DNA from 2 places in the Delftia sp. genome. Region 2 is predicted to be linked to the other one. Evidence: riboswitches for the same ligand, from Rfam matches in the RefSeq annotation. Region 2 holds a riboswitch; the other holds the start of a gene.
The links. A riboswitch is a leader RNA that binds a small molecule or an ion and turns the genes downstream of it on or off. The one in region 2 is predicted to bind S-adenosylhomocysteine.
Positions count from the first base shown of each region.

Region 1: it holds a riboswitch for S-adenosylhomocysteine, as region 2 does, so the genes downstream of both, ahcY (adenosylhomocysteinase) here and metH (methionine synthase) in region 2, are expected to answer to the same signal.

Region 1 is NZ_JCABYI010000032.1:92,471-106,746, reverse strand. Features, by position in the region: gene mdtD (multidrug transporter subunit MdtD) at 1-1,105, opposite strand, end outside; gene erpA (iron-sulfur cluster insertion protein ErpA) at 1,222-1,596, opposite strand; gene rpsI (30S ribosomal protein S9) at 1,799-2,191, opposite strand; gene rplM (50S ribosomal protein L13) at 2,202-2,630, opposite strand; gene AC5I49_RS22650 (23S rRNA (adenine(2030)-N(6))-methyltransferase RlmJ) at 2,898-3,770, shown strand; gene AC5I49_RS22645 (septal ring lytic transglycosylase RlpA family protein) at 3,777-4,673, opposite strand; gene metF (methylenetetrahydrofolate reductase [NAD(P)H]) at 4,752-5,579, opposite strand; gene AC5I49_RS22635 (TlyA family RNA methyltransferase) at 5,602-6,804, opposite strand; gene ahcY (adenosylhomocysteinase) at 6,962-8,392, opposite strand; S-adenosyl-L-homocysteine riboswitch at 8,463-8,547, opposite strand; gene AC5I49_RS22625 (response regulator) at 8,555-9,289, opposite strand; gene AC5I49_RS22620 (DUF4118 domain-containing protein) at 9,301-12,006, opposite strand; gene AC5I49_RS22615 (TorF family putative porin) at 12,041-12,916, opposite strand; gene kdpB (potassium-transporting ATPase subunit KdpB) at 12,999-14,276, opposite strand, start outside.
Region 2 is NZ_JCABYI010000011.1:69,369-83,644, forward strand. Features, by position in the region: gene metH (methionine synthase) at 1-1,272, opposite strand, end outside; S-adenosyl-L-homocysteine riboswitch at 1,300-1,426, opposite strand; gene AC5I49_RS08785 (FadR/GntR family transcriptional regulator) at 1,703-2,524, shown strand; gene AC5I49_RS08790 (transporter substrate-binding domain-containing protein) at 2,521-3,327, shown strand; gene AC5I49_RS08795 (amino acid ABC transporter permease) at 3,359-4,096, shown strand; gene AC5I49_RS08800 (amino acid ABC transporter permease) at 4,093-4,746, shown strand; gene AC5I49_RS08805 (amino acid ABC transporter ATP-binding protein) at 4,733-5,479, shown strand; gene AC5I49_RS08810 (FmdB family zinc ribbon protein) at 5,552-5,911, opposite strand; gene fmdA (formamidase) at 5,958-7,187, opposite strand; gene urtE (urea ABC transporter ATP-binding subunit UrtE) at 7,224-7,913, opposite strand; gene urtD (urea ABC transporter ATP-binding protein UrtD) at 7,934-8,677, opposite strand; gene urtC (urea ABC transporter permease subunit UrtC) at 8,697-9,899, opposite strand; gene urtB (urea ABC transporter permease subunit UrtB) at 9,972-10,886, opposite strand; gene urtA (urea ABC transporter substrate-binding protein) at 10,997-12,262, opposite strand; gene AC5I49_RS08845 (hybrid sensor histidine kinase/response regulator) at 12,477-14,276, shown strand, end outside.

The DNA of each region.
Region 1 (14,276 bases), on a different contig from region 2:
GGACGATGACCACCCACAGCGGCAGCGCCGTGGAGACCGTGCCGAAGCTGGCGATCATCAGCGACAGCACCAGGGTGTTGCCCATGAGCACGCGGCGGTAGCCGATGCGCTGGATCAGCGTGGTGGTCTGGCGTTTCATGGCCATGCTGGCCAGCACCGTGGGCAGCATCATCATGCCGGCCTGCAGCGGCGAAAAGCCCAGGCAGACCTGCAGCACCAGCGGGATCAGGAAGGGCATGCAGGAGCTGCCCAGGCGCGAGAACAGATTGCCCAGCAGACCCACGCGCAGGCTGCGCACGGCGAACAGCTCGGGGGCGAACAGCGGGTCGGGCCGGCGCAGCGCATGCAGCCAGTAGGCGGCCAGGCTGGCCAGGCCGAAGATCAGCAGCACGAAGACCATGGCGCCGTGGATGCCCTTGCCCGACATGCTGTCCAGCGCCAGCGACACGGCCACCATGCCGAAGGCCAGCAGCGCATAGCCCACGCCGTCGAAGCGCTTGACGGCGAAGCGGTCGCCCACGGGCATGAAGCGCAGCGTGGCGGCCAGGCCGATCAGGCCCACGGGCACGTTGACCAGGAAGATCCAGTGCCAGCTCACGTACTCCACCATCCAGCCGCCCAGCGTGGGGCCAATCAGCGGCCCGACCAGGCCGGGAATGGCCACGAAGCTCATGGCCTTGAGGAACTGCTCGCGCGGAAAGGCGCGCAGCACGGCCAGCCGGCCCACGGGCATGAGCAGCGCACCGCCCATGCCCTGCAGCACGCGTGCGGCCACCATCAGCTGCAGGTTGGGAGCAATCGCGCACAGCACCGATCCCAGCACGAACAGCGCAATCGCCCACAGGTAGACGCGCCGCGTGCCGAAGCGGTCGGCCATCCAGCCCGATGCCGGGATCAGCATGGCCATGGTCAGCGAATAGGCGACGATGACGGACTGCATGCGCAGCGGGCTCTCGCCCAGGGCCTCGGCCATGGTGGGCAGCGCGGTATTGACGATGGTGCCGTCCAGCGTCTGCATGAAAAAGCCGATGGCCACGAGCCATAGGAGCACCGAACGCGAGGAGGATGTGGTGGAGGCGGAAGCGCTTTTGTCTTCAGGAATCATGGCAAGGCAGGGAGGGCGCAGGCGTTAAAAAACCGCCTGCGCATTGCTGCGCGGCGGTTGGTGGCGTGTTGTGCGGCGGGCTGCTGCGGGCTTCACTGCAGCGCGGCCGACACGGCTTACACCGAGAAGCTCGATCCGCAGCCGCAGGTGGTGGAGGCGTTGGGGTTCTTGATCACGAACTGCGCGCCCTGCAGGTCTTCCTTGTAGTCGATCTCGGCGCCGACCAGGTACTGGTAGCTCATGGCGTCGATCAGCAGCGACACGCCATTCTTGGTCATGGTCGTGTCGTCTTCGTTGGTGATCTCGTCGAAGGTAAAGCCGTACTGGAAGCCCGAGCAGCCGCCACCTTGCACGAACACGCGCAGCTTCAGGTCAGGGTTGCCTTCCTCGGCGATCAGATCGGCCACCTTGGCAGCTGCGCTGTCGGTGAAGACGATCGGGGTGGGCATTTCGGCGGTGGTGGTTTCGGTGATTTCTGCGACGGCGCTCATGGGGATACTCCGAAGTTCTCAATTGGCCCGAATGGTACAGCAAAGGGCTCGGGAATTCCCGGGGCTGCCGGCTTGACGACAGTGCAAGTGGGGGCATTGCCCACTGAATGAGAAAGGTTTGCATCGCCCAGAAAAAAACCGCCGGCAAAGGCGGTTTTTTTCTGGGGAAAGCCCCGGGGGACTTTCCTGCAGTGCCAGCGGATTAACGCTTGGAGAACTGCTTGGCGCGGCGTGCGGAGCGCAGGCCGACCTTCTTACGTTCGACTTCACGAGCGTCACGCGTCACGAAGCCGGCTTGGCTCAGGACGGGCTTGAGCGCTGCGTCATAGTCGATCAGGGCGCGGGTGATGCCGTGGCGGGTAGCGCCGGCCTGGCCGGATTCACCACCACCGTGGACGTTCACTTGAATGTCGAAAGCTTCCAGGTTGCTCGTCAGAGCCAGGGGCTGCTTTGCGATCATGATCGAGGTTTCGCGGCCGAAGTATTCCTGAATGTCCTTGCCATTCACGGTAATCTTGCCGGAGCCCTTCTTCAGGAACACGCGTGCGACGCTGGATTTGCGACGGCCGGTGCCATTGTTCCAATCACCAATCATCTAGGTCTCCTTAGATTTCCAGAGCCTTGGGCTGCTGGGCGGTGTGGGGATGCTCAGCACCGCCGTACACCTTGAGCTTCTTGATCATTGCGTAGCCCAGGGGACCCTTGGGCAGCATGCCCTTGACGGCCTTTTCCAGAGCGCGGCCGGGGAACTTGGCCTGCATGTCGCGGAAGTTGGTGGCAGTGATGCCGCCGGGGAAACCAGAGTGGCGGTAGTACACCTTGTCCAGGTTCTTGGTGCCGGTGACCTTGAGCTTGGAGGCGTTGATGATGACGATGAAGTCGCCGGTGTCAACGTGAGGTGTGTAAATGGCCTTGTGCTTGCCGCGCAGACGGAGTGCCACTTCGCTGGCGACACGTCCGAGCACCTTATCGGTGGCGTCAATCACAAACCACTCGTGTTGCACCTCAGCGGGCTTTGCGCTGAATGTAGACATGAGTTTTCTCTTTCAAGAAAGGTTTGGCGGGCCCTTTTCCGCGGTCGGTGCTTCTTCAAAAAGGAAGCCTCTTAGGCGGGGATGTAAACTTCGCCGCGGGACCCATAAAATCGCTGCGAAGCCCGCCATTATACAAAACTGGCGCAACCGCACCATCCCCCCGATCCGCAAGTCCCCGGCAGCCCTCGCCGCGAGGCGCCAGCGCCGGGCAACCTTGCAGCCGCCATGGGTGTCCACCCGCCAGCGCGGCTGGTTACCATCACGCCTATGTTCAGTTACCGCCACGCCTTCCATGCAGGCAACCATGCCGATGTGCTCAAGCACACCGTGCTGATCGCCACCCTGCAATACCTCCTCCAGAAGGAGGCCGCCCTTACGGTGCTGGACACGCACGCCGGCGCCGGCCTGTACCGTCTGGACGGCGACTATGCCAACAAGAGCGGCGAGGCCGCAGACGGCATCCTGCGCCTGGCCCAGGCCAAGGAGTCCGAGCTGGCCCCGGTGCTGCAGGCCTACATCGCCTCGGTGCGCTCCTTCAACCAGGGCGCGCAGCTGCGCAACTATCCGGGCTCGCCGTTCATCATCCAGTCCCTGCTGCGCGTGCAGGAGCGCGACAAGCTCAAGGTCTTCGAGCTGCATCCCACCGACATGCGCTCGCTGGCCGGCAACATTGCCCAGCTCGAAGCCGGCCGCCAGGTGGCCGTGCTGCACGAGGACGGCTTCGAGGGCATCAAGAAATTCCTGCCGCCGCCGTCGCGCCGAGCCCTGGTGCTGTGCGACCCCAGCTACGAGCTCAAGAGCGACTACGCCAAGGTGCTGGACATGGCGGCTGACAGCCTCAAGCGCTTTGCCACAGGCACGTATGCGTTCTGGTATCCGATCATCCCGCGCCCCGAGGCGCACGATCTGCCGCGCCGCCTGAAGACCATGACCACCAAGGCCGGCAGGAGCTGGCTGCATGTGGAGCTCACGGTCAAGAGCAACAAGACCTCGGAGCGCGGCGGCCTGCCGGCCAGCGGCATGTTCCTGATCAATCCGCCGTTCAATCTCAAGGAACAGCTCAAGCCGGCCATGCCGCAGCTGGTCAAGCTGCTCGGTCAGGACGAGAACGCGGCCTTCACGCTCGAATCCGGCGGCTGAACCCGTTCAGCGCGCGTTCGAGGCCGCAGAGGCCACTGCGGTGGACGAGGCAGCGGCGGGCGCCGCAGCCTTCGCCACCGGCTTGGCGGCAGGGACGGCACGGCTGGCCACGGCCGTGCGTGCATTGGGCCTGGGTGCAGGCGCCTTGGCCTGGACACGCGGACGCACTGGCGCCTTGGCCTGAACCCGGGTCCGTGCCTGTGTTGTCTGTGCCTGTGCCTTGGCCTGCTGCGTCTTCTCGATGGACTTGGCCTTCCTGGCCGTGACCAGGGTTTCGGGGCATTCCTGCTCACCATCGTCGAGCTGCCACAGCTCCACGGGCTTGATGCCCAGGCCGACCATGCCCAGCTCCTGCGCTGCGGCCTGGCTCAGATCGATCACGCGGCCAGGCGCAAACGGCCCGCGGTCGTTGATGCGCACCACCACCGTCTTGCCCGTGGCGGCGCTGCGCACGCAGACGCGGCTGCCGAAGGCAAAGCTGCGGTGCGCGGCCGTCAATTCTTCCTTGTCGAAACGCTCGCCGCTGGCGGTCAGCCGGCCATGCAGGCCCGGGCCATACCAGGAGGCCAGGCCTTGCTGGTCGCTGTCGCGCGAGGGCACGAGGGCGAAGTCGGGATTGGAGGGAGCCTCGGCACTGTCTTCGGGCGAGGCCGACTCGGAGGGCTTGGCATCCGGGGATTTGCTGGCCGGCTGCGCGGTCCGCGATGTGCGGCCACCGCGCTTGCCGGCCGAGGGCACGGCCGATGGCGTCTGGCCTTCATCCATTGCCGCCGCACCTGCGGTCAGGGCGCCGGACTCGGCATCGCTTTGTGCCACGGGAGCCGGCGCGCAGCCGGCCAGGGTGGCGGTGATGGCGCACATGGCCAGCCAGCGCCAGTGCAGGCGTCGAAAACCACGATCCATGGGCAAAAACCTCCAGGGAACGCCTGACCGTTCCCAAGTTCTAGAGGGTCGCCCGGGGCCGGCGCAGTGGCTGCGCGCTCAAAGGCCCAATCGATCGCAGATTTCCAGCGTGGCGACGCTCTGGTTCATCGTATAGAAGTGCAGCCCGGGAGCGCCCTGGCTGCGCAACTGCTCGCATAGACGGGACACGACATCAAGGCCGAAGGCGCGAATGGACGCCGTGTCATCTCCGTAAGCCTGCAGACGCAGGCGGATCCAGCGCGGGATCTCGGCGCCGCAGGCGTCCGAGAAGCGCATCAGCTGCGTAGAGCTGGTGATGGGCATGATGCCGGGAACAACCGGTGCATCAAGCCCCATGCCGCGCGCCGCATCAACGAAACGGCAGTAGGCGTCGGCATTGTAGAAATATTGGGTGATCGCGGAATCCGCGCCAGCGCGCACTTTAGCCGCAAACGCATCCAGATCGGACTGTGGGGATTTCGCCTGCGGATGGACCTCCGGGTAGGCAGCCACCTCGATGTGGAACCAGTCGCCGAACTCGCGGCGGATGAATTCCACGAGATCGCTGGCGTACTGGAATTCGCCACCCAGGCCATAGCCGCTGGGCAGGTCGCCGCGCAGCGCGACGATGCGGCGCACGCCCATGGCCTTCAGCTCCTGCAGTTCGGCGCGCACCTTGTCGTGCGTGGCGCCCACGCAGGAGAAATGCGATGCCGCGCTGACGCCTTCGTTCTGGATGTCACGCACCATGGCGAAGGTGCCCGTCTGCGTGGAGCCGCCCGCGCCATAGGTGACGGAGCAGAACTGGGGCTTGCGCGCATAGAGGTTCTTGCGCACCTGCACATGCTTGGTCGCGCCCTCGGGCGTCTTGGTCGGGAAGAACTCGAAGCTGATCGGAAAGCTCATGTAAGACTCGCTGCTCAGTGTTTCATTCGTTGCGTTTGCGCAGCTTGGCGCGGCCCGGACCGGGCACGCCGAACTCGGTACTGGTGTCGATCACACGCTCGTTGCGCTGCTCGCGCAGCACGGTGCGGGACACGCGCTTAGGCGCGGCCGGCTTAGGAGCTGCCTTCACGGCCGAGCGGGGCTGATCGTCGTCCTGCGTTTCAGGCTGCTCTGGCTCCTTCACCACGGCCGCCTGCTGGGCATGCACGAAGAATTCGCGGTTGCCGTCGCCGCCTTCGATGGCCGACTCCATCCAGCCCTTGACCTCCAGGCCCAGCTCGCCCAGGCAGGTGCGGATGCGCTGCTCCACCTCGGTGAACAGGGCCGCATCGCGCACGATGCCGCCCTTGCCGACCTGGCCCGGCTGCAGCTCGAACTGCGGCTTGACCAGCATCAGCAGCTGGCCATGCGGCTTGAGCAGGCGCGTGACGGCCGGCAGCACCAGGGTCAGAGAGATGAAGGACAGATCGCCCGTGACGAAGTCGAACTGCGGCGTGATGTCCACGTCGGCAAACTCGGCGCGGCGGCGGCGCTGCGTGGCCACCGTGCCCTCATCGCGCGCCTTGCCCTTGGCCGCGCGCTCGGCCTTGAAGGCCTCGATCTCGTTTTCCTTGGCGTCGTCGCTGTCGTCATAGTCTTCGTCGACCACGCCGCCGTTGCGCATCCAGGCATAGGGCGCCACGGGCTGGGTGTCGTTGTCGTCGGGATCTTCTTCCCAGCGTTCGGACAGCACTTCCTCGCAGGCCTCCTGCAGGCCCTCTGCCGTCACCGCGCGGGCATTGACGCCTTCGACGCAGATCACGCGCGCATCCGAGCGCAGCCGGTCATGCAGCTGGCCATGGCCCACGTCCACGCCGATGACCTGGGCGGCGCCTGCCTGCAGCAGGCAGTCGGTGAAACCGCCCGTGCTCTGGCCCACGTCCAGGCAGCGCAGGCCATCCACCGACAGCTTGGTGGCCGCCAGCGCGCCTTCCAGCTTCAGCCCGCCGCGCGAGATGAACCGGGCCTCGGCCCCGTCCAGCAACTGCAGCTCGGCACCTGCGGGAATCTCGTCACCGTTCTTGGCGACCTTCTTCCACGGCGTCAACGGCGTCATGCGCCACTGCACGCCACCCGCAATCAGCCGCTGCGCCTGCGAGCGCGTGGCCGCATGGCCGGCTTCCACCAAAAATACATCTGCGCGCATAGCGTCGCTCCAGGAAATCTCAGTTGACTAATGCCCGAAACCGGCGCGACCCAACTCAGGGACGCCAAGCAAGGGCCGCCCCGCAGCGAGGGCGTCGTCCCCCTCCCCCGCGAAGCGGGTAGAGAGGGGGAAGGCGCGTCAGCGCCTCAGGGGGTGCTTAATACCTATAAGTTTCGGGCTTGTAGGGACCCTGCTTGCTCACGCCGATATAGGCAGCTTGGCCGTCCGTCAGCTCGGTCAGCATGGCGCCGACCTTCTTCAGGTGCAGGCGGGCAACCTTCTCGTCCAGGATCTTGGGCAGCACGTAGACCTTGCCGACCTCGTAGGCATCGGGCTTGGTGAACAGCTCGATCTGGGCGATGGTCTGGTTGGCGAACGAGGCGCTCATCACGAAGCTGGGGTGGCCGGTGGCGCAGCCCAGGTTCACCAGGCGGCCCTTGGCCAGCAGGATGATCTTCTTGCCGTCAGGGAAGGTGATGTGGTCCACCTGGGGCTTGATCTCTTCCCACTGGTACTGCTCGATGGAGGCGACGTCGATCTCGTTGTCGAAGTGGCCGATGTTGCAGACGATGGCTTCGTTCTTCATGGCCACCATGTGCTCGTGGCGGATGATGTCGCGGTTGCCGGTGGTGGTCACGAAGATGTCGGCCTTGTCTGCCGCCCACTCCATGGTCACGACCTTGTAGCCTTCCATGGCCGCCTGCAGGGCGTTGATGGGATCGATCTCGGTGACCCAGACCTGGGCCGACAGCGCGCGCAGCGCCTGGGCGCAGCCCTTGCCCACGTCGCCGTAGCCGGCCACCACGGCGACCTTGCCGGCGATCATCACGTCGGTGGCGCGCTTGATGCCGTCCACCAGCGATTCGCGGCAGCCGTAGAGGTTGTCGAACTTGCTCTTGGTGACGGAGTCGTTGACGTTGATGGCGCGGAACTTCAGCGTGCCCTTGGCCGACATCTCGTTGAGGCGGTGCACGCCGGTGGTGGTCTCTTCGGTCACGCCGATGATGTGGGCGCTCTTGCGCGTGTACCAGGTGGGGTCCTGGGCCAGCTTGGCGCGGATGGCGGCGAAGGCGATCTTCTCTTCCTCGGAGGCGGGGTTGTCCAGCACGGACAGGTCCTTTTCGGCGCGCATGCCCAGGTGCAGCAGCATGGTGGCATCGCCGCCGTCGTCCAGGATCATGTTGGGGCCTTCGCCTTCGGTACCGGCGGCGCCGAATTCAAAGATGCGGTGGGTGTAGTCCCAGTAGTCGGCCAGCGATTCACCCTTGATGGCGAACACGGGCGTGCCCGTGGCGGCGATGGCGGCGGCGGCATGGTCCTGAGTCGAGAAAATGTTGCACGAGGCCCAGCGCACGTCGGCGCCCAGGGCCTTGAGCGTCTCGATCAGCACGGCCGTCTGGATGGTCATGTGCAGCGAGCCGGCGATGCGCGCGCCCTTGAGCGGCTGCGCCGCGGCGAATTCCTCGCGCGTGGCCATCAGGCCGGGCATTTCGGTTTCGGCGATCAGGATTTCCTTGCGGCCCCAGGCGGCGAGGGAAATGTCAGCGATGGCCGTGTCGGCGGAAACGGGACGAACAGCAGCGTTCATGGTTTTCTCCAAAAGATGAATGAAAAACCACGTTCTGCGGGAGACGAAAAAAAGCTCACCGCACAGAAAGCGTGGGCGAGCGTCGTTGCAGGTATGACTCCGAGCCTCGCAGACCGCATCTGGTGAATGGGCCTGCTGCAACGCTCCTCGGAGAGGCGCTGATTATACCGATCCCGGGGATGTCTCACCGCCCAGCCCCACAAGCCGGTAGCCCACCTGCAGCTCGGTCACCAGGTGGCGCGGCTGGGCCGGCTCGTCCTCGATCTTCTGGCGCAGATTGGCCATGTGCACGCGCAGGTAATGGGCACGGCCCAGGTATTCGGGTCCCCAGACCTGCAGCAGCAGCTGGCGGTGGGTCATCACACGGCCCTGGGCGGCGATCAGCGCCGCCAGCAGGCGGAATTCGATGGGCGTGAGGTGCACCGGCTGGCCCGCACGCCGCACCTCGTGCGTGGCCAGGTCCACCTGCACCTGGCCGAAGTGCACCTGGCTGGATGCAACTGCGCCGCCTGCGGCCCCCAGTTGCTGGCGGCGGCGCAGCATCACACGCAGCCGGGCCAGCAGCTCGGGCACACCGAAAGGCTTGACCAGGTAATCGTCTGCGCCGGCGTCCAGGGCGGCCACCTTCTCGTCCTCGCGCTCGCGCGCGGAGAGCACGAGCACGGGCACGGAGGACCATCCGCGCAGCTCGGTGAGAACCTGCTTGCCGTCGGCATCCGGCAGGCCCAGGTCGAGGATGACCAGATCGGGCTGGCGGCTCGCCGCCTCGATCAGGCCCCGGCGCGCGCTGTCGGCCTCGAAGACCTGCCAGCCCTCGTCCTCCAGCACCAGGCGCACGAAGCGGCGGATGCCGGGGTCGTCCTCGATCATCAGGATGCGGTTGGTGGGCGTGCTCATGGCGCAAGACTCTAATCGAGCAATGGCTGCTCCGGCACCGGAAAGCGCAGCGTGAACACGGTGCCGGGGCCTGGGCGCGCGGCAGCGGCCTCGATGCGCCCGCCATGGGCCTCGACAATGCTGCGCACCAGCGCCAGCCCCAGGCCTATGCCCGAGACGGTGGACTCGGCCGTGCCGCGCGTGAAGGGCTCGAACAGCGTCTCCACGGGCAGGTGTGGCGGCAGGCCGGGCCCGCCATCCTGCACGGCCACAAGCACCTCGCCGTCCTGTTCGCGTGCGTGGATGGTCAGCGGCGTGCCGGCCGGCGTGTACTTGGCGGCGTTGTCCAGCAGGTTGACCAGCACGCGCTCCATGAGCACAGGATCGAGCTGCAGCAGCGGCAGGCTGGCGGGCACGTCGGTGCTCACGGGATGCTCGTGCAGGCGCGCGCGCATCTGGCGCAGCGCGCTGCCGACCACTTCATCCAGCGGCAGCCATTCGCGCTGCAGGTGCACGCCGCCTTGCTGCAGGCGCGCCATGTCCAGCAGGTTCTCCACCAGTCGCTGCATGGCCTGGGCCTGGATGCGGACCTGCTCCAGCATGTCGGCTGCGCCGCCCGGCGGCACATGGCGCTGCGCGGCCTCGGCCGCGCCCAGGATGGTGGTCAGCGGCGTGCGCAGGTCGTGCGAGACGGCCGACAGCAAGGTGTTGCGCATGCGCTCGCCCTCCATGGCGATCTGGGTCTGCTGGGCCACGGCCACGAAGTGCTGACGCTCCAGCGCCAGCGCCACCTGGCTGGCACAGGCCTCCAGCAGACGCTGCTCCTCGGGCACCTCCAGGCGCTGGGGCGCACGCAGTTGCAGCACCAGTACGCCCCGCATGCGCACGGGCGCCGCCAGCGGCACGTAGCGGGCCGGCGCGGCCGGCAACGTGTCCGTGCCCTGGCCGGCCTGCTGACCGTGGTCCATGGCCCAGCGCGCAATGCTGTCGTCCATGGGGCAGGAGCCGCCGCCGGCGGGGCGCAGGCGCTCGTCGGCATCTGGCAACAGCAGCCCGGCCTGGGCGTCGAACACGCCCGAGACCGTACTCAGCGCAATCTCCACCACCTGCTCCTGTGTGAGCGCGCCTGAAAGGTCGCGCGCCAGCCGCGCCAGGGCGCCCGCGCGCCGCTCGCGCTCGGCCGCCACGCGCGCCTCGTGGCGCAGCCGCGCCATGAGCTGGCCGCAGACCAGGGCCACGCCCAGCATCAGCACGAAGGTGAACAGGTACTGCGTGTCGTTGACATGGAAGGATCCGCGCGGGGGCACGAAGAAAAAGTCGAAGCACAGTACCGACAGCAGCGCCGCCCAGGCGCCCGGGCCACGCCCCCAGCGCAACGAAGACAGCACGACGATGAGCAGGAACAGCATCACCACGTTGGCCGGGTCGAAGATGCGCAGCAGCTGCTCGGCCAGCACCGTGGCGGTCAAGCAGGCCAGGGTCACGCCGGCATAGCCCTTCCAGGGCAGCGGCCTGCGCCGCAGCGGTGCGGCAGGCGCGGCCTCGGTCCGGGCCGCGCTGGAGCCCCCGGAGAGCACCAGCACGTCGATGTCGGGATGCAGCTGGACGATGCGGTCGGGCAGGCTGCGGCCCCACCAGCGCCAGGGCGACCATGCCGGGCGCGGCGGCTGGGCCAGCACCAGGCGGCTGGCGTTGCGCTCGCGCGCGAAGGCAACCAGGGCCTCGGCCACATCGGCGCCCGGCAGCGTGGCCGTCTCGGCCCCCAGGCGCGCGGCCAGGGCCAGGGTCTTGAGCACGGCGGCCTGCACGCTGCGTGGGCGGTGCTGGCGCTGGGGCGCGTCCACGTACACCACCATCCAGCCAGCATCCAGCCGGCGTGCCATGCGCGCCACCTGGCGCACCAGGGCGTCGTCGCCCGCGTGCCCTGCCACGGCCACCAGCAGGCGCTCACGCGCGGGCCAGACTGTGCCTATGGAGCGCTCGCGCCGGTAGTCGCGCATGTCCTCGTCCACGCGGTCGGCCGTGCGGCGCAGTGCCAGCTCGCGCAGCGCCAGCAGGTTGCCGCGCCTGAAGAAGTTGCGCGAGGCCCGCTCGGCCTGCTCCATCATGTAGACCTTGCCGTCCTTCAAGCGGCGCAGCAGCTCGTCGGGCGAGATGTCGACGACGATGACCTCGTCGGCATCGTCGAAGATCTGGTCGGGCACGGTCTCGCGCACCGTGATGCCGACGATGCCGCCCACCACGTCGTTCAGGCTTTCCAGGTGCTGCACGTTGATCGTGGTCCAGACATCGATGCCTGCGTCCAGCAACTCCTGCACGTCCTGCCAGCGCTTGGGATGGCGTGAGCCTGGCGCATTGCTGTGCGCCAGTTCATCGAGCAGCAGCACGCGCGGACGCCGCGCGAGCGCCGCATCCAGGTCGAACTCGCGCAGCGTCCGTCCCTGGTGCGGCAGCTCGCGCAGCGGCAGTTGCTCCAGGCCATGCAGCTGCTGCGCCGTTTCCTTGCGGCCATGGGTTTCCACGAGTCCCACCAGAACCTCGCGGCCCCCCTGGCGTTCGCGCTGGGCGGCGGCCAGCATGGCGTAGGTCTTGCCCACGCCTGCATTCGATCCGAAGTAGATGCGCAGCTTGCCCCGCCCCTCCTGCGCCCGCTCATGGCGCAGGCGCGCGACCAGGGCGTCGGGATCGGGGCGCGGCAGACCGGGCGGCGCCGGCTCGGCAGAGGACGAAATGGGCATGGTTCTCAGCCTAGCACCAGAGCGTGCCCCCACACTAGAACGCCGCCGACAGCGACAGCACCCAGCCGCTGCGGCCCAGGCTTTGCATCTGGCCTGCCGCATTGGCCGCGCGGTAGTAGCGCGTGTCGGCCGAGGTGCCGGCCCAGGCCAGCGTGGCCGTCCATGGCCCCCAGCTGCGGGCCAGCGAGACGCGCCAGTCGGCGTACGACAGTTCGCTGTAGTTGCGCACCTGCGTGTGGCCGGCATGCAGGCCCAGCACCGCCCAGTCGCCCAGCGGATGCTGGTAGTTCAGGTCCAGATAGCTGCTGCCGCGTGAGCTGCCGCTGCCGGGAAGAGCCTCGGCAAAGGCCGTGGCCGCCGTGCTGTCGCGCAGGCCGAAGTAAGGCGTCAGCGCCAGCGACCATTTGGCGCTGAAGCCGCCGTGGGTGACGCCCAGATAGGCCTCGGTGGTGTCGTAGCGCACGCCGCCGCTGCCATCCCCGCGGGGCACGCGCGCGCCGGGGTAGTTGTAGTGCAGCAGGCCGATGTCGCCCGTCCAGCCCGGCAGCAGCTCGGTGCGCCAGCCGCCGTACAGGTCCAGTTCCAGCGCGCGGCCGTCCAGATAGCTGTGGCGCGACACGCTGGAGCCGGACACGCCCAGGTAGGCGCCGCGCGGCAGCGACAGCTCCAGCCCGCCCTGCAGCGCCGGCCCCATCCAGCTTTGCGAGATGCCACGGAAACGGTAGTCGCTGAGCAGCGCCACGCTGCCGGTGAGCGCGTAGGCGGGTGCGGGCGATTGCTGGGCATCGGCACTGGCAGCGTTGACTGGGGAGGTCTCGGCCTGGGCATGGCAGGACGCAGCCGCCAGCGACAACAGTGCAGCCAGCGAGGCACGGGGGAAGAAACGGGGGACGGCACAAGCGGCCGTCATGGAAGAAGCGGATTTCATCTTGGTTTTTGTACAGAGAAAGCAAGGCGGTGCCTGCCCGGGCGGGCAGGCTTGCCGCCAAAGATCAGGCCAGGCCGAAAGCCACCAGCAGCATGTCGATCAGCTTGATGCCGATGAAGGGGACGACCAGGCCCCCCAGCCCGTAGACCAGCAGGTTGCGCCGCAGCAGGGCCGAGGCGCCGATGGCGTGGTAGGGCACGCCACGCAAGGCCAGCGGTATCAGGACGATGATGATCAGCGCGTTGAAGATCACGGCGCTCAGGATGGCCGAGCCCGGGCTGGCCAGTCCCATGACATTGAGCGCCGACAGCTGCGGATACGTGCCCACGAAGGCGGCCGGGATGATGGCGAAGTACTTGGCCACGTCGTTGGCCACGCTGAAGGTGGTCAGCGCGCCGCGCGTCATCAGCATCTGCTTGCCGGTCTCCACGACCTCGATGAGCTTGGTCGGGTTGCTGTCCAGGTCCACCATGTTGCCGGCTTCCTTGGCCGCCTGGGTGCCGCTGTTCATGGCCACGGCCACGTCGGCCTGGGCCAGGGCGGGTGCGTCATTGGTGCCGTCGCCGGTCATGGCCACCAGCCGGCCTGCGGCCTGGTGTTCGCGGATCAGGCGCAGCTTGTCCTCGGGCGTGGCTTCGGCAAGGTAGTCGTCCACGCCGGCCTCGGCCGCAATGGCGGCGGCCGTGAGCGGATTGTCGCCCGTGATCATCACGGTCTTGATGCCCATGCGGCGCAGCTCGGCAAAGCGTTCGCGTATGCCGTGCTTGACCACGTCCTTGAGCTCGATCACGCCCAGCACGCGGGCGCCATCGGCCACCACCAGCGGCGTGCTGCCGCGCCGCGAGACATCCTCCACCACCTTGAGCATGGCGGGCGGGAACTTGCCGCCCATGGCTTCGACGTGGCGGCGCACGGCGTCGGCCGCGCCCTTGCGCAGGCTGCGCGTGCCGCCGTCGGGCTGCGGCATGTCCACGCCGCTCATGCGCGTCTGGGCCGTGAAGGGCACGAAGACGGCATGCAGGGTTGCCAGGTCACGCTCGCGCAGGCCATGCATTTCCTTGGCCAGCACGACCACGCTGCGGCCCTCGGGTGTCTCGTCGGCCAGTGATGCCAGCTGCGCCGCATCGACCAGCTGCGCGGCCGTCACGCCGGGAGCGGGCAGGAATTCGCTGGCCTGGCGGTTGCCCAGCGTGATGGTGCCGGTCTTGTCCAGCAGCAGCACGTCCACGTCGCCGGCCGCCTCCACGGCGCGGCCCGAAGTGGCGATCACGTTGGCCTGCATCATGCGGCTCATGCCTGCCACGCCAATGGCCGACAGCAGGCCCCCGATGGTGGTCGGGAT
Region 2 (14,276 bases):
GCCCGCCGCTTCCTGCTGGCGCTTTTCCTCTTCGATGTAGGGCACGAGGTGGGCCACGGCCTGCTTCATCACGCGCGCCGACTTGACCACCTGGGGCAGGAACATCTTGCCGGCGCCGAACAGGTCGCCCACGATGTTCATGCCGTCCATGAGCGGGCCTTCGATCACGTGCAGCGGGCGGCCGCCGCCCTGCACCACGATCTGCTGGTAGGCCTCTTCGGTGTCGACGACGATGAAGTCGGTGATGCCGTGCACCAGGGCGTGCGACAGGCGCTCGCCCACGGTCTTCGGGTTCTCGGGCGTGCCGCGCCATTCGAGCTTCTTGCTGTCGTCCTTGGCGGCGCCCTTGGCGGCGTCGGCAATCTCCAGCAGGCGTTCCGCAGCGTCAGGGCGGCGGTTGAGCACCACGTCTTCCACGCGCTCGCGCAGTTCGGGCTCCAGGTCGTCATAGACGCCGACCATGCCGGCGTTGACGATGCCCATGTCCATGCCCGCCGAGATGGCGTGGTAGAGGAACACGGTGTGGATGGCCTCGCGCACGGGGTCGTTGCCGCGGAAGCTGAAGCTCACGTTGGAGACGCCGCCCGAGACCTTGGCGCCGGGCAGGTTCTGCTTGATCCAGCGCACGGCCTCGATGAAGTCCACGGCGTAGTTGTCGTGTTCCTCGATGCCGGTGGCCACGGCGAAGATGTTGGGGTCGAAGACGATGTCCTCGGGCGGGAAGCCCACCTCGTCCACCAGGATGCGGTAGGCGCGCTCGCAGATCTCGATCTTGCGCTGGTAGGTGTCGGCCTGGCCCTTCTCGTCGAAGGCCATGACCACGGCGGCCGCGCCGTAGCGCTTGATCAGCCGGGCCTGGCGCTTGAATTCATCCAGGCCTTCCTTCATGGAGATGGAGTTGACGATGCCCTTGCCCTGCAGGCAGCGCAGGCCGGCCTCGATGACCTCCCACTTGGAGCTGTCCACCATGACCGGCACCTTGGCGATGTCGGGCTCGGAGGCGATGAGGTTCAGGAAGCGCACCATGGCGGCCTTGCTGTCGAGCATGGCCTCGTCCATGTTCACGTCGATGACCTGGGCGCCGTTTTCCACCTGCTGGCGCGCCACGGACAGCGCTTCCTCGTACTGCTCGTTGAGGATCATGCGCGCAAAGGCCTTGGAACCCGTGACGTTGGTGCGCTCGCCCACGTTGACGAACAGCGTGCCCTCGCCGATGGTCACCGGCTCCAGGCCGGACAGCTTCATGGGAGGGGGAGTGAAAGAGGACGACATCAAGCTCACCTGCAAAAACGGCATGGCAACAGGTGAGCGTCGTTGGCACCGTGGGCGCGGTCCGGCCGGGAACCTGCACCTGGCCCAAGCCTGACGCGGCACGCGATCCGGTGTACGGATGGGCGGGTGCCGCGCTGCAACGCTCCTCGGGCCAAAGCCCGGGATTCTACGGCGGCTGGCGGCGGCCTGCAGTGCGGGTTTTACGCCCGCATTCGGGGCAGGCCTGCACAAAGCCATGCGGCACTGCACCAAAGCGCGGCAGCGCGGGCCGCTGGCGGCGCCTTCGGGACGGATTGTCTATGCCCCATCGCCCCGGATTCTTTGCAGCGCCTGAGGACAACGCTCCTTTTTTTCATCTGGCACGCAATTCGCTATCTGCTGGGTACGTGGTCTGACCAGTCAGGCCAAAACCCTCCACCCGCGCCAGCCCATGCAAAGCATTCCGATCTCGATGGCCCAGACGCTGCAGCAGCACATCCTGAGCGGCCACTACCCCGGCGGCAGCCAGCTGCCGCCGCAGCGCGAGCTGGCCCGGCAGCTGGGCATCAGCCGCGCTTCGCTGCGCGAGGCGCTGTCCATGCTGGAGGCCCTGGGCCTGGTCGAGATCCAGCCGGGCAAGGGCGTGCGCATCAACGGCCCGCACAGCGGCCGTGCACGCATGCACCGCGCCTATGCCACCCCGGCGCTGGGCACGCTGTCGCCGCGCCAGCTGATCGAGCTGCGCCTGGTGCTGGAGCCCGGCTGGGCCGCGCTGGCGGCCGTGCGCGCCGACGACAGCGGCCTGCGCCAGCTGCAATGGACCCAGTCCCAGCTGGCCCACGCCCTGGACCGCAGCGACCTGCTGGCCGCCGCCGACGCCGATCTGCAGTTCCACCTGCTGCTGGCCCAGCTGTCGGGCAACCCGGGCCTGGTGGCCATGGCGCGCCAGCTGGAGCTGGCCATCAGCCACAGCCTGCGCCTGCCCTTTGCCTGGAGCGGTGCCGACGACCAGCCGGTGCGCGAGCACGACGCCATCGTGCAGGCCGTCTGCGCAGGCGATGCGCCGGGTGCGGCGGGCGCCATGCGCGCCCACCTGCTGTCGGCGGCCAGGCGCAGCGGCATCGATCTCGACACACCGGACGACGCGGCGGCGCCCGACGCGACGGCACTCGATGCAACGGCGCCCGACGCATCTGCGCCCGATACATCTGCGCCCGACCCTGATCCGCTTTCCTTTCGCCTCACCCCACCTTCCGAAGGAGCTTTCGCATGACTTCCCCCCTGACACCCCGCCGCGCATTCATCCGCACCGCCCTGGCGGCCGCCACCCTGGCCGCTGCCGGCCTGGGCGGCGCCGCCCATGCCGACATGCTGGCCAACATCCAGAAGGCCGGCGTGCTGCGCGTGGCGATTCCGCAGGACTTCCCGCCCTTCGGCTCGCTGGGCACCGACCTGAAGCTGCAGGGCTATGACATCGACATGGCGGCCCTGGTGGCCCAGGAGCTGGGCGTGAAGGTGGAGCTGGTGCCCGTGACCAGCACCAACCGCATCCCCTTCCTGACCACGGGCAAGGCCGACATCGTCATCTCCAGCCTGGGCAAGAACGCCGAGCGCGCCAAGGTGATCGACTTCACCCAGGCCTATGCGCCCTTCCCCAAGAGCGTCTACGGCCCCAAGGACATGAGCATAAAGGCCCCTGCCGACCTGGCCGGCAAGACCGTGGGCGTGACGCGCGGCTCCACCGAGGACCTGGCCCTCACGCAGGTGGCGCCGGCCTCGGCCACCATCAAGCGCTACGAGGACAACAACGCCACCGCGCAAAGCTACCTGACGGGCCAGGTGCAGCTGGTGACGCTGGGCAACATCGTGGCCAACGCCGTCAACGAGCGCACCAGGCTGCGCCAGCTGGACGTGAAGTTCGCGGTCGAGGACACGCCCTGCTACATCGGCGTGGCCAAGGGCGAGCCGGCGCTGCTGCAGAAGGTGGACGCCATCATCACCAAGCTCAAGGCCGACGGCCGCCTGACCAGCCTGTCCCAGCGCTGGATGAAGATGCCGCTGCCCGCCACCCTGTAACCGCTGCGCCCCTGTTCCCGGAAATCCTTCCATGGCCTATCAATTCGACTTCGGCGCCGTGTTCGACTACAGCGGCCTGCTGGCACAGGGCGCGGGCTTCACGCTGGCGCTGACGGCGGCGGGCGCCGTGCTGGGCGGCGCCATCGGCGTGGCCGGCGGCGTCAGCCGCGCCTGGCGCATTGCGCCGCTGCACTGGCTGTTCAAGGTGTACGTGGAGGGCATACGCAACACGCCCTTCCTGGTGCAGCTGATGTTCGTGTTCTTCGGCCTGCCTTCGCTGGGCGTGCAGATCAACGAATGGCAGGCCTGCCTGCTGACCACGGTGATCAACCTGGGCGCCTACATCACCGAGATCGTGCGCGCCGGCATCCAGGAGACGCCGCGCGGCCAGCTGGAAGCCGCTGGCGCGCTGGGCATGGGCCGCTGGGCGGTCTTCCGCCATGTGGTGCTGCGCCCTGCGCTGCAGCGGGTCTGGCCCTCGCTGAGCAGCCAGATCGTGATCGTGATGCTGGGCACCTCGGTGGTCTCGCAGATCGCGGCCCAGGACCTGACGTTTGCGGCCAACTTCATCCAGTCGCGCAACTTCCGTGCGTTCGAGACCTACCTGGTGGTGACGGCGGCGTACTTCGTGCTGGCCCTGGCACTGCGCCAGTTGCTGGCCTGGATAGGCCAGCGCTTCGTGGTGGGCCGCCGCACGCCGCGTGCAGCCAGGCCCGCTGCACCCGCTGCACCCGCTGCACCTGCAACCACTGCCGGAGACGCCGCATGATTGCCGACATTCCCCTGCTGCCCATCCTGGCCAAGCTGGCCGAGGGCCTGCTGGCCACGCTGGCGCTGTCGCTGCTGGCCTTCGTGCTGGGCGGCGCCACCGGATTGCTGGTGCTGTTCGCCCGCGTGGGCCGCAGCCTGAACCTGCGCCGCCTGGCCAAGGCCTATATCCAGGCTTTCCAGAACACGCCGCTGCTGATGCAGATGTTCATCGTGTTCTTCGGCTCGTCCATGGCCGGCCTGGACATCTCGCCCTGGACGGCGGCCGCCATCGGCCTGACGCTGTACACCAGCGCCTACCTGGCCGAGGTCTGGCGCGGCTGCGTGGAGGCTATCCCCCACGGCCAGTGGGAAGCCTCGTCCAGCCTGGCCATGGGCTACCTGCAGCAGATGCGCCATGTGGTGCTGCCGCAGGCGCTGCGCCTGTCGATAGCGCCCACGGTCGGCTTCTCGGTGCAGATCATCAAGGGCACGGCCGTGGCCTCGATCATCGGCTTCAGCGAGCTGACCAAGCTCGGCTCCATGCTGGCCAACGCCACCTTCCAGCCCTTCCTCATCTACGGCCTGGTCGCCGCAGGCTACTTCCTGCTGTGCTGGCCCCTGTCCCTCTACGCATCCCATCTGGAGAAGAAACTCTATGCCGCTCGTTGATGTGCGCGCCGTTCACAAGCATTACGGCAACAACCATGTGCTCAAGGGCGTGGACCTGAGCGTGGACAGCGGCCAGGTGGTCGCCATCATCGGCCGCAGCGGCTCGGGCAAGAGCACGCTGCTGCGCTCCATCAACGGGCTGGAGGCCATCCAGTCCGGCCAGATCGTGGTGGACGACGCCGTGCTCAAGGGCTCGGAGGGCAGCGCGCCCTCGCCCGCCCAGCTGCGCGCGCTGCGCCTGAACGTGGGCATGGTCTTCCAGCAGTTCAACCTGTTCCCCCACCTGACGGCGGGCGAGAACGTGGCCCTGTCGCCCACCGTGGTCAAGGGCGTGAAAAAGCCCGAGGCGGCGGCGCTGGCGCGCCAGATGCTGGCCAAGGTCGGCCTGGGCGACAAGTACGACAGCTACCCCGACCAGCTCAGCGGCGGCCAGCAGCAGCGCGTGGCGATTGCACGCGCGCTGGCCATGCAGCCCAAGGTGCTGCTGTGCGACGAGATCACCTCGGCCCTGGACCCGGAGCTGGTCAACGAGGTGCTGGCCGTGGTCAAGCAGCTCGCCGCCGAGGGCATGACGCTGATCATGGTCACGCACGAGATGCGCTTTGCCCGCGACGTGGGCGACCAGCTGGTGTTCATGCACCAGGGCCTGATCCACGAAAGCGGCCCGGCCAAGCAGCTGTTCGCCAGCCCGCAGACGCCGGAGCTGGCCGGCTTCATCGGCGCCGTGCACTGAGCGGTACGGCCAGGCAGGACAAAGGCCCGCGTCGCGGGCCTTTTTTGCATCGGTGCGGCGCAGGGGCCGCGGTCAGTGGCTGATCATCCAGGGCCGCTTGGTCGGGAAGGTCTTGGCGCCGTTGGGCGCCGTGACCGTGGAGCCGCGCTTGCTGGCGCCGCTGCAGCAGCCGCAGCCCGAAGGGTGGCGCATGCGCGCGTAGCTGCCCTCGGCCACATCGCGTGAGCGCCTGGGCTCGTGCCGTGCGCGCTCGTTGGTGTCGTGGGCGCGGCGCTGCTCGGGGCTGGTGCAGGCCAGGCGCGGCGCGCTGACGAAGACGCGGGGCGAGGCCGCCTCGCAGATGGGGCAGGGCGCGGGCTCGTTGCGCTGCGAGAGGCTGCGCAGCGCGTCGAAGCCGCCGCATGCGGCGCAGTGGTAGTCATAGGTGGGCATGGGCGGCCTCTGGCGGATGGTGGATGGCGGGTGTCGTATGCCGGGCTTACTTGTCCTGGGCGATGGGCAGGTCCACCCCGCCCGTGATGATCTTCTGTGGTCCCTCGGCCGTGGGATTGATGTCGAAGTCGAAGATCTCCGTGGGCAGCCACAGCGTGGCGCAGGCATTGGGCACGTCCACCACGCCGCTGATGTGGCCCTGCACGGGCGCCGTGCCCAGCAGCGAGTAGGCCTGGGCACCGCTGTAGCCGAATTTCTTCAGGTACTCGATGGCGTTCAGGCAGGCCTGGCGGTAGGCCACGGTCACGTCCAGGTAGTGCTGCTTGCCCTTTTCGTCCACCGAGATGCCTTCGAAGATCAGGTAGTCCTTGTAGTTGGGCGTCATGGGGCTGGGCTTGAAGATGGGGTTCTTGATGCCGTACTTGGCCATGCCGCCCTTGATCAGCGAAACCTTCATGTGCACCCATCCGGCCATCTCGATGGCGCCGCAGAAGGTGATTTCGCCATCGCCCTGGCTGAAGTGCAGGTCGCCCACGCTCAGGCCCGCGCCGTCCACGTAGACGGGGAAGAACACGCGCGAGCCGCGCGAGAGGTCCTTGATGTCGCAGTTGCCGCCATGCTCGCGCGGCGGCACGGTGCGCGCGCCTTCGGCGGCGGCCTTGTCGCGCGCCTCGCCCTGCATCTGGCCCATGTGGGCGGTGGTGGCGTTGGGCGGGTTGGCCAGGCCGGGGATGCGGTCGGGGTCGGTGGCGATGAGGCCGGTCTCGCGCTCATTCCAGCTGGCCAGCATCTTGGGGTCGGGCAGGCAGCCGATCAGTCCCGGGTGGATGAGGCCTGCGAAGTTGACGCCGGGGATGTGGCGGCTCTTGGTGAACATGCCGTGGAAGTCCCAGATGGACTTCTGGGCCAGCGGGAAATGCTCGTCCAGGAAGCCGCCGCCGTTTTGCTTGGAGAAAAAGCCGTTGAAGCCCCAGAGGCTGTCGTCGCGCGCGCCGATGTCCAGCAGGTCCACCACCAGCAGGTCGCCGGGCTCGGCGCCCTTGACGCCCACGGGGCCGGACAGGAAGTGGACGGTGGACAGGTCCACGTCGCGCACGTCTTCGGCGCTGTCGTCGTTCTTGATGGCGCCGCCGGTCCAGTCATAGGTCTCCAGCTTGAACTCCGCGCCCGGCTCCACCCAGACCGCCATGGGGATGTCGGGATGCCAGCGGTTGTGCACCTGCGGGTTGTCGTAGGGGGACTGGTTGAGATCGACCTTGATCAGGGTTTCGGCCATGGTGTGCTCCTTGCGATGGCAGTGGGAAAAAACGGATCAGACGGAGAGGTAGGACTTGATGCGCTGTTCATCCGTATCAGCACGGGCCGTCTCATGGACCAGGCGGCCGCCCTCGATGACGAACAGCCGGTCGGCCACATCCATGGCGAAGGAAAGCACCTGCTCGCTGACCACGATGGTGATGCGGCGCAGCTTGCGGATCTCGTTGAGCGCCTTGGCGATGTCCTTGATGATGGAAGGCTGTATGCCCTCGGTGGGCTCGTCCAGCAGCAGCACCTTGGGGTCGGTGACCAGGGCGCGCGCAATGGCCAGCTGCTGCTGCTGCCCGCCCGAGAGGTTGCCGCCCTTGCGCCGGCGCATGTCCCAGAGCACGGGGAACAGGGCGTAGATGTCTTCGGGCACCTGGCGCGTCTTCGCGTTCTCCAGGCCCGTCTGTATGTTCTCTTCCACGGTCAGCGTGGGGAAGATCATGCGGCCCTGGGGCACGTAGGCAATGCCCTTGGCCACGCGCCGGAAGCTCTCGTCCTTCGTGACGTCCTGGCCGGCCACGGTGATCTGGCCGCTCTTGGCGGGCATGACGCCCATCAGGCTTTTGAACAGCGTGGTCTTGCCCATGCCGTTGCGGCCCATGATGGCCACGGTTTCGTTCTCGCGGCCCTCGAAGCTGATGCCGTGCAGCGCCTCGCTCTGGCCATAGGCCACGTACAGATCCTTGACTTGCAGCATGTGAATTCCTTGTGCGTGCCTCAGTGGCCGAGGTAGACGTCGATGACCTTGGGGTCGGCCTGCACCTTGTCCATGGGACCCTCGGCGAGGATCTTTCCCTGGTGCATGACGGTGACCTTGTGCGCGATGCGCGCCACGAACTCCATGTCGTGCTCGATGACGATGACGGAGCGGTTCTTGCAGATGCGCTGCAGCAGCTCGGCCGTCAGCTCGCGCTCGCGGGCGCTCATGCCGGCGATGGGCTCGTCCAGCATCAGCAGCTCGGGCTCCTGCATGAGCAGCATGCCGATCTCCAGCCACTGCTTCTGGCCGTGGCTGAGCAGGCCGGCCTCGGTGTCCAGGCGCTCGTCCAGGCCGATGTCGGCGGCCACGGCCTGCACGCGATCGCGCACCGCCTCCGTGCACTTGAAGGCCAGCGCGCCGAAGACCGAGCGGCCTTCGGGGTAGGAGACCTCCAGGTTCTGGAAGACCGACAGGTTCTCGTAGATGGACGGCGTCTGGAACTTGCGCCCGATCCCCAGGCGCACGCGCTTGTGCTCGGCCATGCGCGTGAGTTCCTCGTTCTTGAACTTGATGCTGCCGGCCGTGGCGCGGGTCTTGCCGCAGATCAGGTCCAGCAGCGTGGTCTTGCCCGCGCCGTTGGGGCCGATGATGACGCGCAGCTCGTTCCTGTCGATGTACAGGTTCAGCGCGTCGATGGCCTTGAAGCCGTCGAAGGAGACCGTCAGGTCTTCCACGGCCAGCGTGAAGTCGGTATTGCTCATGGTGTGCTCCCGCTGTGGTTCAGGCGCCCTGGCGGCCCATGCCTTCGGACAGGGCGGACGTGGGCTTGGTGGCGGCCGGGGCCTGGGCAGGTGCTGCCTGGGCTCCCTGCGCTGCGGCAGGCGCTGCGGCCGGTGCCGTGCCCTTGCGGCGGCTGTTCCACCAGGGAACGATGCGGCTTTCCCACAGGCCGGCCAGCCCCATCGGGAAGGCCATGGTCACGCCGATGAACAGGCCCGCCATGAGGAACAGCCACAGGTCCGGGAAGCTCTCCGAGAAATAGGTCTTGCCCGCGTTGACCAGAAGCGTGCCGTACACGGCGCCCACCAGGCTCATGCGCCCGCCCACGGCGGCGTAGATGACCATCTCGATGGAGGGAACGATGCCCACGAAGCTGGGCGACATGAAGCCCACCTGCAGCGTGAACAGCGCGCCGCCCACGCCCGACAGCGCAGCGGCCAGGCAGAACACGAAGACCTTGAAATTGGCCACGTCGTAGCCGGAAAAGCGCACGCGGTCTTCCTTGTCGCGCATGGCCAGCAGCAGGGTGCCCACCTTGCCCGTCTGAATCCAGCGGCACAGGACGATGGCGCCGATCAGCAGGGCCACGCAGACGTAGTAGAGGATGTACTTGGCGCTGTCCGTGCGCGTGTCCCAGCCCCACAGGGTCTTGAGGTCGGTCATGCCGTTGACGCCGCCCGTGTAGCCCTGCTGGCCGATGATGAGCACGGTGACGATCAGCGCCACGGCCTGCGTGATGATGGCGAAGTACACCCCGCCCACGCGGCGCTTGAACATGGCGAAGCTGATGAGCCAGGCCAGCAGCGTGGGCACGGCGATGACGGCGGCCAGCGAGAACGGCAGGCTCTTGAAGGGCAGCCAGAACGAGGGCAGCTCGGTCAGCTGGTTCCAGTCCATGAAGTCGGGGATGCCGGGCGTGGACTGGATCTTGGTGCTGATGGGGTCGGACGCCTCCAGCTTCAGGAACATGGCCATGGCGTAGCCGCCCAGGCCGAAGAACACGCCCTGGCCCAGGCTGAGCACGCCGCCATAGCCCCAGACCATGACCAGGCCGATGGCGACGAAGGCATAGGTCAGGTACTTGCCGACCAGGTTGAGGCGGAAGATGTCCAGCGCCAGGGGCAGCACCACCGCCAGCAGGACGGTGAGCAGCACCAGGCTGGCGAGCTGGTAGCGCTGTATCCAGGCTTTGAGGGCTTGCATGGAATGACTCCGGTGAACTCAGGGGAAATCGGGGGAACGCGGGGGAATTCGTGGACAGGGCCGGCGCCGGGATCAGCGCCGCACCTTGGACGCGAACAGGCCCTGGGGACGCAGCATCAGGATGAAGACGATCAGCGACAGCGTGATCACCTTGGCCATGGAGCCCGCGAGGAAGAACTCGGTGATGGACTGCGTCTGCGCAATGCCGAAGGCCGAGACCACGGTGCCCAGCAGGCTGGCCGCGCCGCCGAAGGTGACCACCAGGAAGGCGTCCACGATGTACAGCGAGCCCGAGGTGGGGCCGGTGGAGCCGATGGTGGTGAAGGCCGCGCCCGCCACGCCCGCGATGCCGCAGCCGATGGCAAAGGTCAGGCGGTCGGTCTTCTTGGTGTCGATGCCGATGGCGTTGGCCATCACGCGGTTGCTGACCGTGGCGCGCACGCGCAGGCCCCAGCGGCTTTTGTGCAGCGCGATCAGCACGCCGGCCGTGACGGCCATGGTCAGCGCCAGCACGAACAGGCCGTTGATGGGAATGTCCAGCCCCTCGGCCGGCGCCCACGAGCCCATCAGCCAGTCAGGCAGGGTGGGGCTGACTTCCTTGGGGCCGATGAAGGTGCGAAAGCACTGCTGCAGCGCCAGGCTCACGCCCCAGGTGGCCAGCAGCGTGTCCAGCGGCCGCTTGTAGAGGTGGCGGATCAGCCCCCATTCCACCAGCCAGCCGGCCACGAAGGCGAACAGGAAGGCGGCCACGATGGCCAGCGGGAAGTAGTAGGGCATGAACTCGGGCGCGTGCTGCGCCGTGAGCGTGGAGCCCAGGTAGATGGTGTAGGCGCCAATGGTCATGAACTCGCCATGCGCCATGTTGATCACGCCCATCTGGCCAAAGATGATGGCCAGGCCCAGGCCCATCAGCAGCAGCACGGCGAACAGGCTCAGCCCCGCGAAGCCCTGCATCAGGCCGATGTTCATCATGTCGGAAAAACTCATGGTGCTGCTCCTGCGCGCAAGCCAATCGGGAGAGGGGGAAACGATTCACGCGGCAGCCCGCCCACCAGGCCGCAGGCCGCCGCGCATCACCTGCCTGAACGGATCAGGGCTTACTGGTAACCCTTGGGGAAGGGATCGGGTTTGATGAGTTCAGGCGACTCCGAGACCACCTTGAACGTGCCGTCCGGCTGCCCCACGGCAATGCGCGACTTGCTCCACAGGTGGTGGTTGGCGTCCACCTTCACGTAGCCTTCGGGCGCGGTCTTGAGTTCCAGCCCCGGCGATGCGGCCACCACCTTGTCCACGTCGAAGCTCTTGGCCTTTTCCACGGCGGCCTTCCACAGCCAGGGGCCCAGGTAGCCGGCCTGGGTGACGTCGCCGATGACGGCGTTGGGGCCGTACTTGGCCTTGAAGGCGGCCACGAACTTCTTGTTGTTCTCGTTGTCCAGCGTCTGGAAGTACTTCATCGAGGAGTAGAAGCCCGTGAAGTTCTCGCCGCCCACGCCGGTCATCTCGTCCTCGGTCACCGACAGCGTGACCAGCAGTTGCTTGTCACCCGTGATGCCCGCTGCCTTGAGCGCCTTGTAGAAGGCCACGTTGGAGCCGCCCACCACGGCCACGAAGATGCAGTCCGGCTTTTGCAGCTTGATCTTGTTGACCAGCGAGCCGAAGTTGGTGCTGCCCAGCGGGTAGTACTCCTCGCCGACGACCTTGCCCTTCTGGAAGTTCTCGATGTGCTTGCGCGCGATCTTCATCGAGGTGCGCGGCCAGATGTAGTCCGAGCCGATCAGGAAGAAGGTCTTGGCCTTTTTCTCGGCCTTGGCCCAGTCCAGGCTGTACAGGATCTGCTGCGTGGCTTCCTGGCCCGTGTAGATCACGTTCTTGGACTGCTCCAGGCCTTCGTAGAAGGTGGGGTAGTACAGCAGGCCGTTTTCCTTCTCGAACACGGGCAGCACGGCCTTGCGCGAGGCGCTGGTCCAGCATCCGAAGACGGCGGCGCAGCGGTCGTTGATGAGCAGTTTCTTGGACTTCTCGGCGAAGGTGGGCCAGTCGGAGGCGCCGTCTTCCTTGATCACGCGGATCTTGCGGCCCAGGATGCCGCCCATGGCGTTGATCTGGTCGATGGCCAGTTGCTCGGCCTGGATGGAGCCGGTCTCGGAGATCGCCATGGTGCCCGTGGCCGAGTGCAGCTGGCCCACGACGACCTCGGTGTCGGTCACGGCCAGCTTGGTGGTGTTGACCTGGGCCGTGGGCTGGGCGAAGGACCAGGCCGGCAACCCGGCCACCGAGGCGGCGCCAAGCGCCTGCAGGACGCGGCGGCGGCCCATTTCCGTGCCGGGGGAACCAGGTGTGCGGGGGTCGGAGGGGTGGCTCATGGTGACTCTCCTGTAAGGATCGGTTGGGTGATCTGCAAGTGGCTGAAAACTGGCGTTGCGGTTACGGCTTGTTTCCGCGCTGGGTCCAAGATTAGGAAGAACCCTTGCCGCCGCCCATACGTCAATTGACGTAGCCACCTGCGTACGCACCCCGGCTACCCCTCTTGCAAGCCGCGCCAGCATTGGCCCCGCACGTTTCTTGCTAGACCTGGGAATGCACTCCGCCCCCCCGCCCGACAGCCCCACCGGCACCGCAGCCGCGCCGCAGACCATCTTCCGGTTCCGGCGCGAGTACAACGCCTGGGTGGCCGACGAGACCATGGAGGACTACGCGCTGCGCTACACGCCGCGCAGCTTCCGGCGCTGGAGCGAGTTCCGTGTGGCCAACACGGCCTTCGGCTCGCTGTCCTTCCTGGCGCTGGAGGCCATCGGCGGCGCCATTGCGCTGAACTACGGCTTCGCCAACGCCATGTGGGCCATCGTCACCGTGGGGCTGGTGATCTTCCTGACGGGGCTGCCCATCGCCGTCTGCGCCGCACGCTACGGGCTGGACATGGACCTGCTGACGCGCGGCGCGGGCTTCGGCTACCTGGGCTCGACCATCACCTCGCTGATCTACGCCGTCTTCACCTTCATCTTCTTCGCGCTGGAGGCGGCCATCATGGCGCTGGCCCTGCAGCTGGTGGTGGACTGGCCGCTGCAGTGGTGCTATGCGCTGTCGGCCCTGGTGGTGCTGCCGCTGGCCATGCGCGGCATCACGCTGATCTCGCGCCTGCAGGCCTGGACGCAGCCGCTGTGGCTGTTCCTGCTGGTGCTGCCCTTCGTGTGGATGGCGCTGGCCCAGCCGCAGCTGTACCGCGACTTCGCCAGCCTCACCGGCCTGCGCTCGGGCAGCAGCCAGTTCGATCCGCTGATGTTCGGCGCGGCGGCAGCCGTGATCTTCGCGCTGGTGGTGCAGATCGGCGAGCAGGTGGACTTCCTGCGCTTTCTGCCGCCGCGCACCCAGGCCAACCGGCTGCGCTGGTGGGGCGCGGTGCTGGTGGCCGGCCCGGGCTGGGCCGTGATGGGCATGCTCAAGATGGCGGGCGGCGCCTTTCTCGCGTTCGCGGCCATGCAGCTGCAGGGGGTGGACGCCACGCGCGCGGCCGAGCCCACGCAGATGTTCCTGGCAGGCTTCCAGCAGGTGCTGCAGGCCCTGGGCCTGCCGGGGCTGGCCGTGGCGGTGACCGTGGTCTTCGTGGTCATCTCGCAGGTCAAGATCAACGTGACCAATGCCTATGCGGGGTCGCTTGCCTGGTCCAACTTCTTCGCGCGCATCACGCGCAGCCATCCGGGGCGCGTGGTCTGGATGGTGTTCAACGTGGTCATCGCCACCTTGCTGATGACGCTGGGCGTGTTCGGCGCGCTGGAGAAGGTGCTGACCATCTACAGCAACGTGGCCATCGCCTGGGTGGGCGCGCTGGTGGCCGACCTGGTCATCAACAAGCCGCTGGGGCTGAGCCCGCCGGGCATCGAGTTCCGCCGCGCCCATCTGTACGACTTCAATCCCGTGGGACCCGTCGCCATGCTGCTGGCCGCCGCCGTGGCCTGCTGCGCCTATGCGGGCCTGCTGGGCGAGACGGCGGCCGCGTTCTCGCCCTTCATCGCGCTGGCGCTGTCCATGCTGCTGTCGCCGCTGCTGGCCTGGCTGACGGGCGGGCGCTACTACCTGGCACGGCCCGCAGGCAATCTGTGGAAGCCCGGCGAGACGGTGCGCTGCGCCGTCTGCCAGAACCAGTTCGAGTCCGAGGACATGGCGCGCTGCCCGGCCTACGGCGCGCCCATCTGCTCGCTGTGCTGCTCGCTGGAGTCGCGCTGCCATGACCGCTGCAAGACCGGCTCGCGCGCGGGCGAGCAGCTGCGCGCGCTGGCCTCGGCCATGCTGCCGCCGCGGTGGGCCACCAAGGTGAACTTCCGCGCGGGCCAGTACCTGGTGGTGATGCTGTCTCTGTGCGCGGTGACGGCCTTCATGGTG